DNA from 3 places in the Tepidibacillus fermentans genome. Region 3 is predicted to be linked to each of the others. Evidence: predicted binding sites of a transcription regulator. Region 3 holds the regulator's gene; each other region holds the start of a gene.
The links. The regulator LexA, encoded in region 3, represses DNA repair genes until DNA is damaged. The targets are predictions, from matches to a motif close to CGAACATATGTTCG.

Region 1: a site for LexA is predicted at 1,485-1,498, ahead of pcrA (DNA helicase PcrA). Genes of this name have one in related genera too.
Region 2: a site for LexA is predicted at 1,766-1,779, ahead of ruvC (crossover junction endodeoxyribonuclease RuvC). Genes of this name have one in related genera too.

What each region holds. Positions count from the first base shown of each region.
Region 1 covers NZ_SMAB01000016.1:26,801-30,087, forward strand. Annotated here, with positions in the region: gene pcrA (DNA helicase PcrA) at 1-1,441, opposite strand, end outside; gene EDD72_RS09510 (class I SAM-dependent rRNA methyltransferase) at 1,942-3,180, opposite strand; gene pcrB (heptaprenylglyceryl phosphate synthase) at 3,170-3,287, opposite strand, start outside.
Region 2 covers NZ_SMAB01000025.1:10,527-13,813, forward strand. Annotated here, with positions in the region: gene EDD72_RS11430 (phosphotransferase) at 1-195, shown strand, start outside; gene nadE (NAD(+) synthase) at 275-1,027, shown strand; gene EDD72_RS11440 (BofC C-terminal domain-containing protein) at 1,148-1,687, shown strand; gene ruvC (crossover junction endodeoxyribonuclease RuvC) at 1,800-2,303, shown strand; gene ruvA (Holliday junction branch migration protein RuvA) at 2,300-2,917, shown strand; gene ruvB (Holliday junction branch migration DNA helicase RuvB) at 2,930-3,287, shown strand, end outside.
Region 3 covers NZ_SMAB01000007.1:129,143-132,429, reverse strand. Annotated here, with positions in the region: partial or broken gene EDD72_RS12840 (dicarboxylate/amino acid:cation symporter) at 1-135, opposite strand, end outside; gene EDD72_RS12940 (cation:dicarboxylate symporter family transporter) at 146-379, opposite strand; gene EDD72_RS06540 (YneB family resolvase-like protein) at 444-1,109, opposite strand; gene lexA (transcriptional repressor LexA) at 1,338-1,958, shown strand; gene glnA (type I glutamate--ammonia ligase) at 2,117-3,287, opposite strand, start outside.

The sequences.
Region 1 (3,287 bases), on a different contig from region 3:
CTGTAACCCCAAGATATTCAGCCAGTTGGTTGAACTCGCGAATCATATCAGCAAATTGGTGAATTTTGTTGGCGGTTTTGGCTGCAATCCCAATGAAATCGATCACTTCAATCGCTCGAAACATGGAAATCCCTTGACTAGCAGCATATTCAGCAATTTTATCCACCGTTGCCGCACCAATTCCCCTTTTTGGTACATTAATGATTCTTCGTAAGCTGATATCGTCATCAGGATTCACGATCAGTCTTAAGTAGGCAAGGATATCCTTAATCTCTTTTCGATCGTAGAATTTGGTACCACCGACGATTTTATAAGGAATATTTGATTTTACAAACACTTCCTCAATCACACGAGTCTGGGCATTGGTTCGGTATAAAACCGCATAGTCTTGATAACTTTTCCCTTTGTGAATCCCTTCTTGAATCACTTTGGCAATAAAGTAAGCTTCGTCATGTTCATTCATGGATTCATAAAGGGTCAATTTATTTCCTTCTGGGTTTTCTGTCCAAAGATTTTTGGGCTTTCGTTGGGTATTATTCTCAATAACGGCATTGGCTGCTTTTAAGATATTTTTTGTTGAGCGATAATTTTGTTCCAATTTGATCAACCGAGCTTTGGGATAGTCCTCTTCAAAGTTTAAGATATTTTGAATATCGGCTCCTCGCCATTTGTAGATCGATTGATCGGTATCACCAACGACAAAGATATTTTGATAATAATCAGCCAGCATCCGAACTAAAACATATTGAGCTCGGTTCGTGTCTTGATATTCGTCGATATGGATATATTGAAACTTTCGTTGATAGTAGTCCAATACTTCCGGGTTTTTTTGAAATAATTGAACCGTTAACATGATGAGATCATCAAAGTCAACCGATTGATTGGCTTTCAGACGTTCTTGGTATTTTTCATAGATGGATAAGACCTTTTGACTAAAATAATCTCCAGCTAATCTACCATACTGTTCTGGTGTTTTTAGTTCGTTTTTGGCTTGACTAATCGTCGCTAGAACCGCTTTTGGGTCGGTCTTTTTCGTATCGATATTTAATTCCTTCATAATCTGTTTGACAACGGTAAGTTGATCCCCTGCATCAAGAATGGTGAAGTTATTCGAGTAATCCAGACGGTGAATATCTCGACGTAAGATGCGAACACACATTGAGTGAAAAGTAGAGATCCAGATTTCTTCCGCATTCGGCCCAACCAGGCGAACAACCCTTTCTTTCATCTCTCTAGCTGCTTTATTGGTAAAGGTAATCGCTAATATATTCCAAGGAGATACTCCTTTTTGAATGAGATTCGCAATTCGGTGCGTTAAGACTTTCGTTTTCCCACTACCTGCTCCCGCTAATACGAGAATGGGCCCATTTATCGTTTCAACTGCTTTTTTTTGTTGAGGATTTAATCCTGCAAAAATATCTGCCGCTTGGGTTTGTGTCATGGTTTCACCCTTCCATTCATTCTTCCAATCAATCAACATCATAAGCACATTTGTTCGTTTCTGATCTCTCTTTTCAAATTATATCGAATCATCCCTATTCGTTCAATCAATCGATTGATTTTCTTGTAGAATAAATGCCGAAGCATACTGAAATAAAAGGCTTGTATGTTCTATAAGCTACGACTTTTGCGAGCGAGTTTTCCCTCCGTCTGTTTATTCATGGAAAACCGCGAGGAATCGGAGTAGCGTTAGAACATACAAGCCTATATCATCTTTGTATGTTCTATAAGCTACGACTTTTGCGAGCGAGTTTTCCCTCCATCTGTTTATTCACGGAAAACCGCAAGGAATCGGAGTAGCGTTAGAACATACAAGCCTATATCATCTTTGTATGTTCTATAAGCTACGACTTTTGCGAGCGAATTTTCCCTCCATCTGTTTATTCACGGAAAACCGCAAGGAATCGGAGTAGCGTTAGAACATACAAGCCTATACATCAGTTATCCTCTGCTTCTTACTTCATAAATCGCAAACTTAAGATAATGCCCTTCATCGACACCTGCGATTTCGGGATGATCTTTTCCTGCTCCTACAAAGGTGACTGGACGTAGAATTTTATGGGCATCGGAAGCGGCATCTTGAACCATCTGTACAAATAAATCGGGGGTCATATGGTAAGAACAACTTGCCGTAATGAGAAAGCCTCCTTCTCTCAGTAGCTTCATTCCTCTTAAATTAATCTCTTTATAACCCCGATAGGCTCCTTTGACAGCAGATCTCGATTTCGCAAAAGCAGGTGGGTCTAGAATGACCACATCATATTGTCGCCCTTCTTTTTCTTTTTCTCGTAAAAAGTCAAAGACATTGGCCACTTCGAATTGAATCCGATCTTCTAAACCGTTTAATTCAGCATTGCGTTTTGCTGTCTCAATGGCTAGCTCTGAAATATCAACAGCTGTAACTTCCTTTGCCCCATAATGGGCCGCATGAATGGCAAAACCTCCAGTATGAGAAAAACAGTCGAGAACTTCTGCTCCTTCCGTTCCCTTCTCTCCCCATCCTCTCATTAACGGCTTTAATGCAGCACGGTTTTCCCGTTGGTCAAAAAAATAGCCCGTCTTTTGACCTTCATATACATCAACCAAGATATGTAAATTATTTTCGGTGATCTCAACATGTCGTGGAACCTCTCCATACCAAATACCTGTCTCTTGCTGCAAACCTTCCAATTCGCGAACAGGTACATCATTACGAAGATAGATTCCCTTAGGTTTAAAAACCGTGAGAAGGCCTTCTAATATATATGGTTTTAAACGTTCCATCCCATAAGAAAGAATCTGAACGACAAGATAATCTTCATACTTATCAACAATGAGGCCAGGTAAGAAATCGGCTTCCCCATAAATAGCTCGGTATGATTTAACACCGGGTAAAAATCGGTGACGATACTCTTTCGCTTGTTGAATTCGTCGAATAAAGAAAGAAGCATCAACCATTTCATCTGGATGATAGCTGAGCACTCTTGCAATAATCTGTGATTTTGGGTTGGCATAGCCAAGTGCCAGAAATACACCTTGATGGTTCACAATCTGGACAATTTGCCCTTGAGATAGTTCTCCTTCAATTCGCTCTACTTCGCTTTGAAAGACCCAAGGATGCCCCTGTTCCAGCCGCTTTCTTCGTTTTCGTTGTAAGAATAATTTGGTATTGTATTTCAATTGCTCCACCTCATTCTTCAATTTGTGTATAAGAAACCCCTTTAACCGGTACTGTTTTTAATGCAGTAGGAAAGTCTTCGTAAATCAGATTTCCAACAATAATCGTATGGGCATATTGGCTCATCTCG
Region 2 (3,287 bases), on a different contig from region 3:
CGAAAACTAACAGATGATGAGCGAATGATCTTACGCCAACTTTCTTTATATCCGAATGAATTTTTCCGAGAGAGCTTAGGTGCTTATTACCGGCCTAATAAATATAAAAAAGATCATGTGCTCCCTTATATTCAACGCTTTCGTCTTAAATTTGATTGCTATTATTCTTTTCGGGAAAAGATCTTGAGAGCATAAGTTGAATTGAGGGGAAAAATTTAATAAGATATTAAAAAATGAAATCTTTTATGAAGGGATAAGGAAGGGGGTATTATCATTGGATCTTTTTCAAGAAAAATTAAGACAATATAAGGAAAGAATTCAAGAAGATATTTCAGAACGGGTCAATTTTATCCGAAGTTATGTTGAAAATGCCTGTGCAAAAGGGGTCGTTGTCGGTATTTCTGGTGGAATTGATAGCTCTGTAACCGCTGCATTATGCCTTAAAGCATTAGGAAAAGAGCGTGTATTAGGTATTTGGATGCCTGCTTATTCTAATCCTGTGCATGAGAAAGACGCAAATGCATTAGCAGAAGCGATTGATTTAAATCTTGTGAAGATTGACGTTGGACCCGCCTTTGATGCGATATTACCTGAGATTGAGAAGATTGAACCATTAAATGATTTACAAAAGGGGAATACCAAAGCTAGACTACGAATGACTAGCCTATATGCTATAGCTGGACAAAAGGGGTATCTTGTTGCCGATACTTGTAACTACTCCGAAATCTATGTGGGCTATATGACAAAAGGTGGGGATGGTTTAGCTGATTTTAATCCTGTCGCTAGTTTAACCAAACATCAAATTCGAATGGTGGCGAAGGAATTAGGTATTCCTGAGTCGATTATTTCTAAGCCCCCATCAGCTGATTTGTGGGTGGGACAAACCGATGAACAGGAAATGGGATTTACATATGAGGATTTAGATCGTTATTTATTAACAGGAGAAGGGAAACCAGAAGTGATTGAGAAAATTGAACATTTGCATCGTATAAGTGAACATAAGCGTACTTTGATGCCAGGGATTTAACTCCTTCTAACCTCTAGAACAAAAGTTGTGAAATAATTTTGTTCTATGCAATGGTTAAAATGTATAAATAGGTAAAGATTTGGGTATGAATAGGAAAAAACCATAAAAAGGGGTTTTTTCATGTATTTTCATTTTATTTTAAGGAAATGGATTCGTTTTGTTATTTTTCCTTTACTGGTTGTCCTAACCATATCCTTATATGCATTTAATGAGTTAGAAAATTCACAATCTACACGGGAAGTTAATGCATCCGTCCCGATGAAATTAACATTGATTACGCACTATGCATGTGGAAAAGATCTGATTGAAAAAAAAGATGAAATTCTCTCATTGAAGGATATTTCACAAAAATATCCGAATTGGATGATTGAGAAAATTGATCATAAAACCAACGAAATTGTTTTGAAAAGAAATTTAGAAGATTTGGCTCCTGATTGTAAAGGTGCTTATTTTGGATTAAGTCCAGATGGTCATCTGATTTTATATAAAGATCCAAAGGAAAAACAAGTGATTGAAACGTTCTTCCAAATTGACATCGAGAGTTTAGAAACAGGACTTCCTGAAGAACCAATCCGCCAATTGCAAGAAGGCATTCCTGTTCATAATATTGCAGAATATAATAGTGTATTATCAACCTTTAGTGAATTTTCAATGGAATAGTAAATCGCTGAAACTAATAAAAAGTCACGGTTCCGTGGCTTTTTTTTGTGGTGTTTTTTTGGTATAATCAGCATGATGAAAATATATGTTCGTATCTCGATGGGGGAATTTTGTGATAATATTAGGTTTTGACCCGGGAATTGCGATTGTTGGTTTTGGTGTAATCAAAAAAGAGGGAAATCAAGTTCGTCCTCTTCAATATGGAAGCATCCAGACCAAGGCTGGTTTAGATACAGGAATTCGGCTAAAGCAAGTCTATGATGCAGCGAAAGAAATCATTGCGACTTATCAACCAGAAGCCGTCTCCATTGAAAAACTATATTTTAATAAAAACGTAACGACGGCATTTACCGTTGGACAGGCTAGGGGAGTTCTCATGTTAGCTGCTGTAGAAGCAGGGCTACCCATTTTTGAATATACGCCTTTACAAATCAAACAAGCGATTGTGGGTTATGGGAAAGCAGAAAAAAAGCAAATTCAAGAAATGGTAAGAATGTATTTGAATCTGAAGGAAATTCCTAAGCCTGATGATGTGGCCGATGCGTTAGCAATAGCTATTTGCCATGCCCATTCTGCCAAAATGATATCTTTACTCAATAAGGGGAAAACCATATGATCGATTTTGTCCAAGGAACTATTGTTGATCTCGATGAAGAATCAGTGATTGTGAATGTCAATGGAATAGGGTATCAGGTTTTTGTCCCACGGCCTGAAGAATATCAATCGATGCTCAATCAATTTTGTATGATTTATACCCATCACCATATGCGTGAAGATTGGATGGGACTCTATGGCTTTCAAGATAAAGAAGAACGTTACCTCTTCCGTTTATTGTTAGGGGTATCGGGAATTGGACCAAAAGGAGCATTAGCCATAATTGGTCAAGGAAATCCGAATCAAGTGATTCAGGCCATTGCCTCAGAAGATGAGAAATTTTTAACCCAATTGCCAGGGGTCGGCAAAAAAACAGCACAACGGATCATTTTAGATTTAAAAGATAAAGTAAAAGGATTAAGTTCTAGCGGAAATCTTTTTGATACAATGAAAAGGGAAGAAATAGAGGTAATACCTACCGAACAAGGTTCCGATTTAAAAGAAGCGCTAAAATCCTTGGGTTATCATGAGCAAGAGATTCATCAAGTTTTAAAAAGCTTGCAACCTTTGATTGAAAAGGGTGAGTCCCTTGATCGCTTAATTAAACTGGCATTACAAAATCTGATGAGAGAATAGGAGGAAGAGGCAGTGGAAGATCGCATTATCTCCGCTCAGATGTTAACGGAGGATCAAAGTGTCGAATTTAGCCTGCGTCCTCGTTTTTTATCGGAATATATCGGGCAAGCTAGAGTAAAAGAAAACTTAAAAGTGTTTATTGAAGCGGCAAAGATGCGGAATGAACCTTTAGACCATGTCCTTCTTTATGGACCACCAGGGTTAGGGAAAACCACCCTTTCCAATATCATTGCCAACGAGATGGGAGTAGGGATTCGCACCACATCTGGTCCAGCGATTGAACGACCTGGGGATCTCGCAGCAATCTTGACCAATCTTCAAGAAGGTGATGTACTCTTCATCGATGAGATTCATCGTCTTCATCGTACCG
Region 3 (3,287 bases):
TTCACTAAGGGACATACCTTCTTTTACTTCAACTTTTTGTTGCAAAAGTTGAACACCTATACCTGGTTTGAGTAAGTACGCGAAGAATATTCCGATAAAGAGAGAGATTAAGGAAGTTGAAATATATAATATCATTAATTTAAGACTATATCGACCTATTTTTTTTAATATCTTTCATTCTAGTCATACTAACAACTAATGATGCTAAAATAATTGGTACTACAATAAATTGGATAAAACGAATAAAACCAGTTCCTATTAAATGAAAAATATTCTTATCTAGGAATTGAATCGTGTTTTCAGGAATATAGAGGTTGAAAATAAAACCTACAACAACACCGAGCAACATCGAAAGTGAAATTTTTGTAGATTGACTCATGCTAGAACTCCTTTCTCTTTTTCTTTAATACGTTACATGATTATATGACAGTTATAAACTTTAATCAATAATCCGATGTGCTACTTGATTCTTTTAACTTTTTTTCATATTCTTGGTATCTTCGATGTACCGTTGCTTTGGAAATATCATAACCAAATCCACGTAATGTAGCTGCAATTTCATGAAAAGTCAATTCAAGCTTTCTTAAACGAATAATTTCTTCAATGGGAACTTCCTTCTTCTGCCGGCCACCTTGATCAATGTTTTTTAGATTTCTAGCTGGTTCGTACCCGGCTTCTATAGCACGTTTCATTCCACGTGAAATTTTTCGATTATTTAAACGTCGTTGGTATTCCTCGATGATTGCTAGAATTTCTAAGACCATTCCATCCATTTCAGAAACAACTAACTCGCCATCATGTTCTAATGAAACGATCTTTCCTCCATATTTACGAATTTGATGAAGAATGGCAATCTTCGTATTTCCTCTGCCAATCCTTGTCTCATCTTGAATCACTACTGCATCGATTAATCTCTCTTTAAAAAGATGAAGTAGATGGTAGATCCCTTCTCGATCGATTTCGTAACCACTTTCCTGTTCTTCAATCATATCTACAATTGTCCAATTTCTTTTTTGACAAAAGCGAATGCTTTCTTCCGTTTGCCTTTTGAGACTAGTAAACTGTTGGTCTCTATCTGTGCTCACCCTTGAATAAATCGCTACTTTCACAATATCCTCTCCCTAAAAATTAATAAAAGTAACAAACCAAACTAAGATATCTAATATAAAATGAAACATTACTCTGGCATTTAATATGACGAGAAAAAGACAGATTTAGTATATCACTTTTTAATAGTGGAACAAAATTTCTGATCAAAAATATCAGAACGAATGTTTGCAATTTCACTTTCCTATGATATAATAAAATAAAAATTGGAATATTATGTGAGGTGTCATATGAATAAATTATCCAATCGACAAAAAGCGATATTAGATTTTATCAAACAAACCGTAAGGGAAAAAGGATATCCCCCATCTGTTCGAGAGATCGGTGAAGCTGTTGGATTAGCCTCTAGTTCTACTGTACACGGTCACTTGGCTCGGTTAGAGAAAAAAGGGCTTATTCGAAGAGATGCTACAAAACCAAGAGCAATAGAGATTCTTACGGATGATTTTGATCGGGAGACAAATGCCCAACAAACGGTGAGGGTACCATTAATCGGTAAAGTAACAGCCGGGTTACCAATTACAGCTATTGAAAATATTGAAGATTATTTTCCATTACCTGCACATATGGTAAACGGTGATCAGGTATATATGTTAACTGTTCAAGGAGACAGTATGATCGAGGCTGGAATTTTGGACGGGGACTATGTGATCGTTAGACAACAACCTGTAGCGAGTAATGGTGAAATTGTTGTTGCGATGACCGAAGATGGTGAAGCAACGGTTAAGAGGTTCTTTAAAGAAAAGAATCAAATTCGTCTTCAACCTGAAAATTCATCGATGGAACCGATCTTATTACCAGATGTCATTATTCTCGGAAAGGTGATCGGTATCTTCCGGCAAATATTTTAATCATTTAAAATAAGAAGGGGCTGTCTAAAAAGTTCATTTAAGTTGAAAATCCGCCAAAATTAAACCCCAAAGAATGTTGATTTTACAGCATTCTTTGGGGTTGCTTTTTTTAGATTTCGGGGTTAAATACTACTTTTTGGACAGCCCCTTCATCATAATTAATACAATTTTAAATATTGATCTCTTTCCCATTGGTGAACTTGGGTTCTATACATATCCCACTCAATTTGTTTTGCAGCTACAAAATGTTCGACAGCGTGCTCACCAAGAGCGGATAAGATTAGTTCGTTTTTAAGTAATTCCTGAATCGCTTCTTCTAAGCTAGTTGGCAGGTTTTCAATTCCCTCACGTTTTCTTTCCTCTTCCGTCATGTGATAAATATTTCGGTCAATTGGGTCGGGTATTGGTAATTTATTCTTAATCCCATCAAGTCCAGCTTTTAGTAACACGGTTAAAGCTAAATATGGATTTGCTGAGGGATCAGGATGGCGAACCTCAATTCTTGTGCTTAGACCTCTTGAAGCAGGGACTCTAATTAATGGGCTTCTATTTTTAGCGGACCAAGCAACATATACAGGGGCTTCGTAACCAGGTACCAAACGTTTATATGAGTTAACAGTTGGATTGGTAATCGCAGTTAGTGAACGAGCATGTTTTAAGATTCCTGCAATAAAATATCTAGCTGTATCAGAAAGACCTAATGGATCATTTGGATCATAAAATGTGTTAACATTTCCCTTGAATAAAGAAAGGTGGTTATGCATTCCCGATCCATTTACTCCGAATAATGGTTTCGGCATGAATGTAGCATGTAAACCATGCCTACGGGCGATGGTTTTAACGATAAGTTGGAACGTTTGGATATTATCTGCTGTACGAACTGCATCCGCATATTTAAAATCAATCTCATGTTGTCCAGGTGCAACCTCATGATGAGAAGCTTCCACTTCAAATCCCATTTTATCTAATGTTAATACGATATCCCTGCGACAGTTTTCACCTAAATCTACTGGGGCCAAATCAAAGTATGCACCATTATCATTTAACTTTAATGTTGGCTCTCCATTTTCATCTGTTTTAAAAAGGAAAAATTCAGGTTCAGGTCCTACATTCATTGTTGTAAAACCTAATTCTTCTGCTTCTTTTAATGCTTTCTTCAAAATCCCCCTTGGATCTCCTGGAAATGGTGTTCCATCTGGCATATAAATATCACAAATTAATCGAGCAACAGTACCTTCTTCTGATTCCCAAGGGAAAATAACCCAAGTATCTAGGTCTGGATATAAATACATGTCAGATTCCTCGATGCGAACAAATCCTTCAATCGAC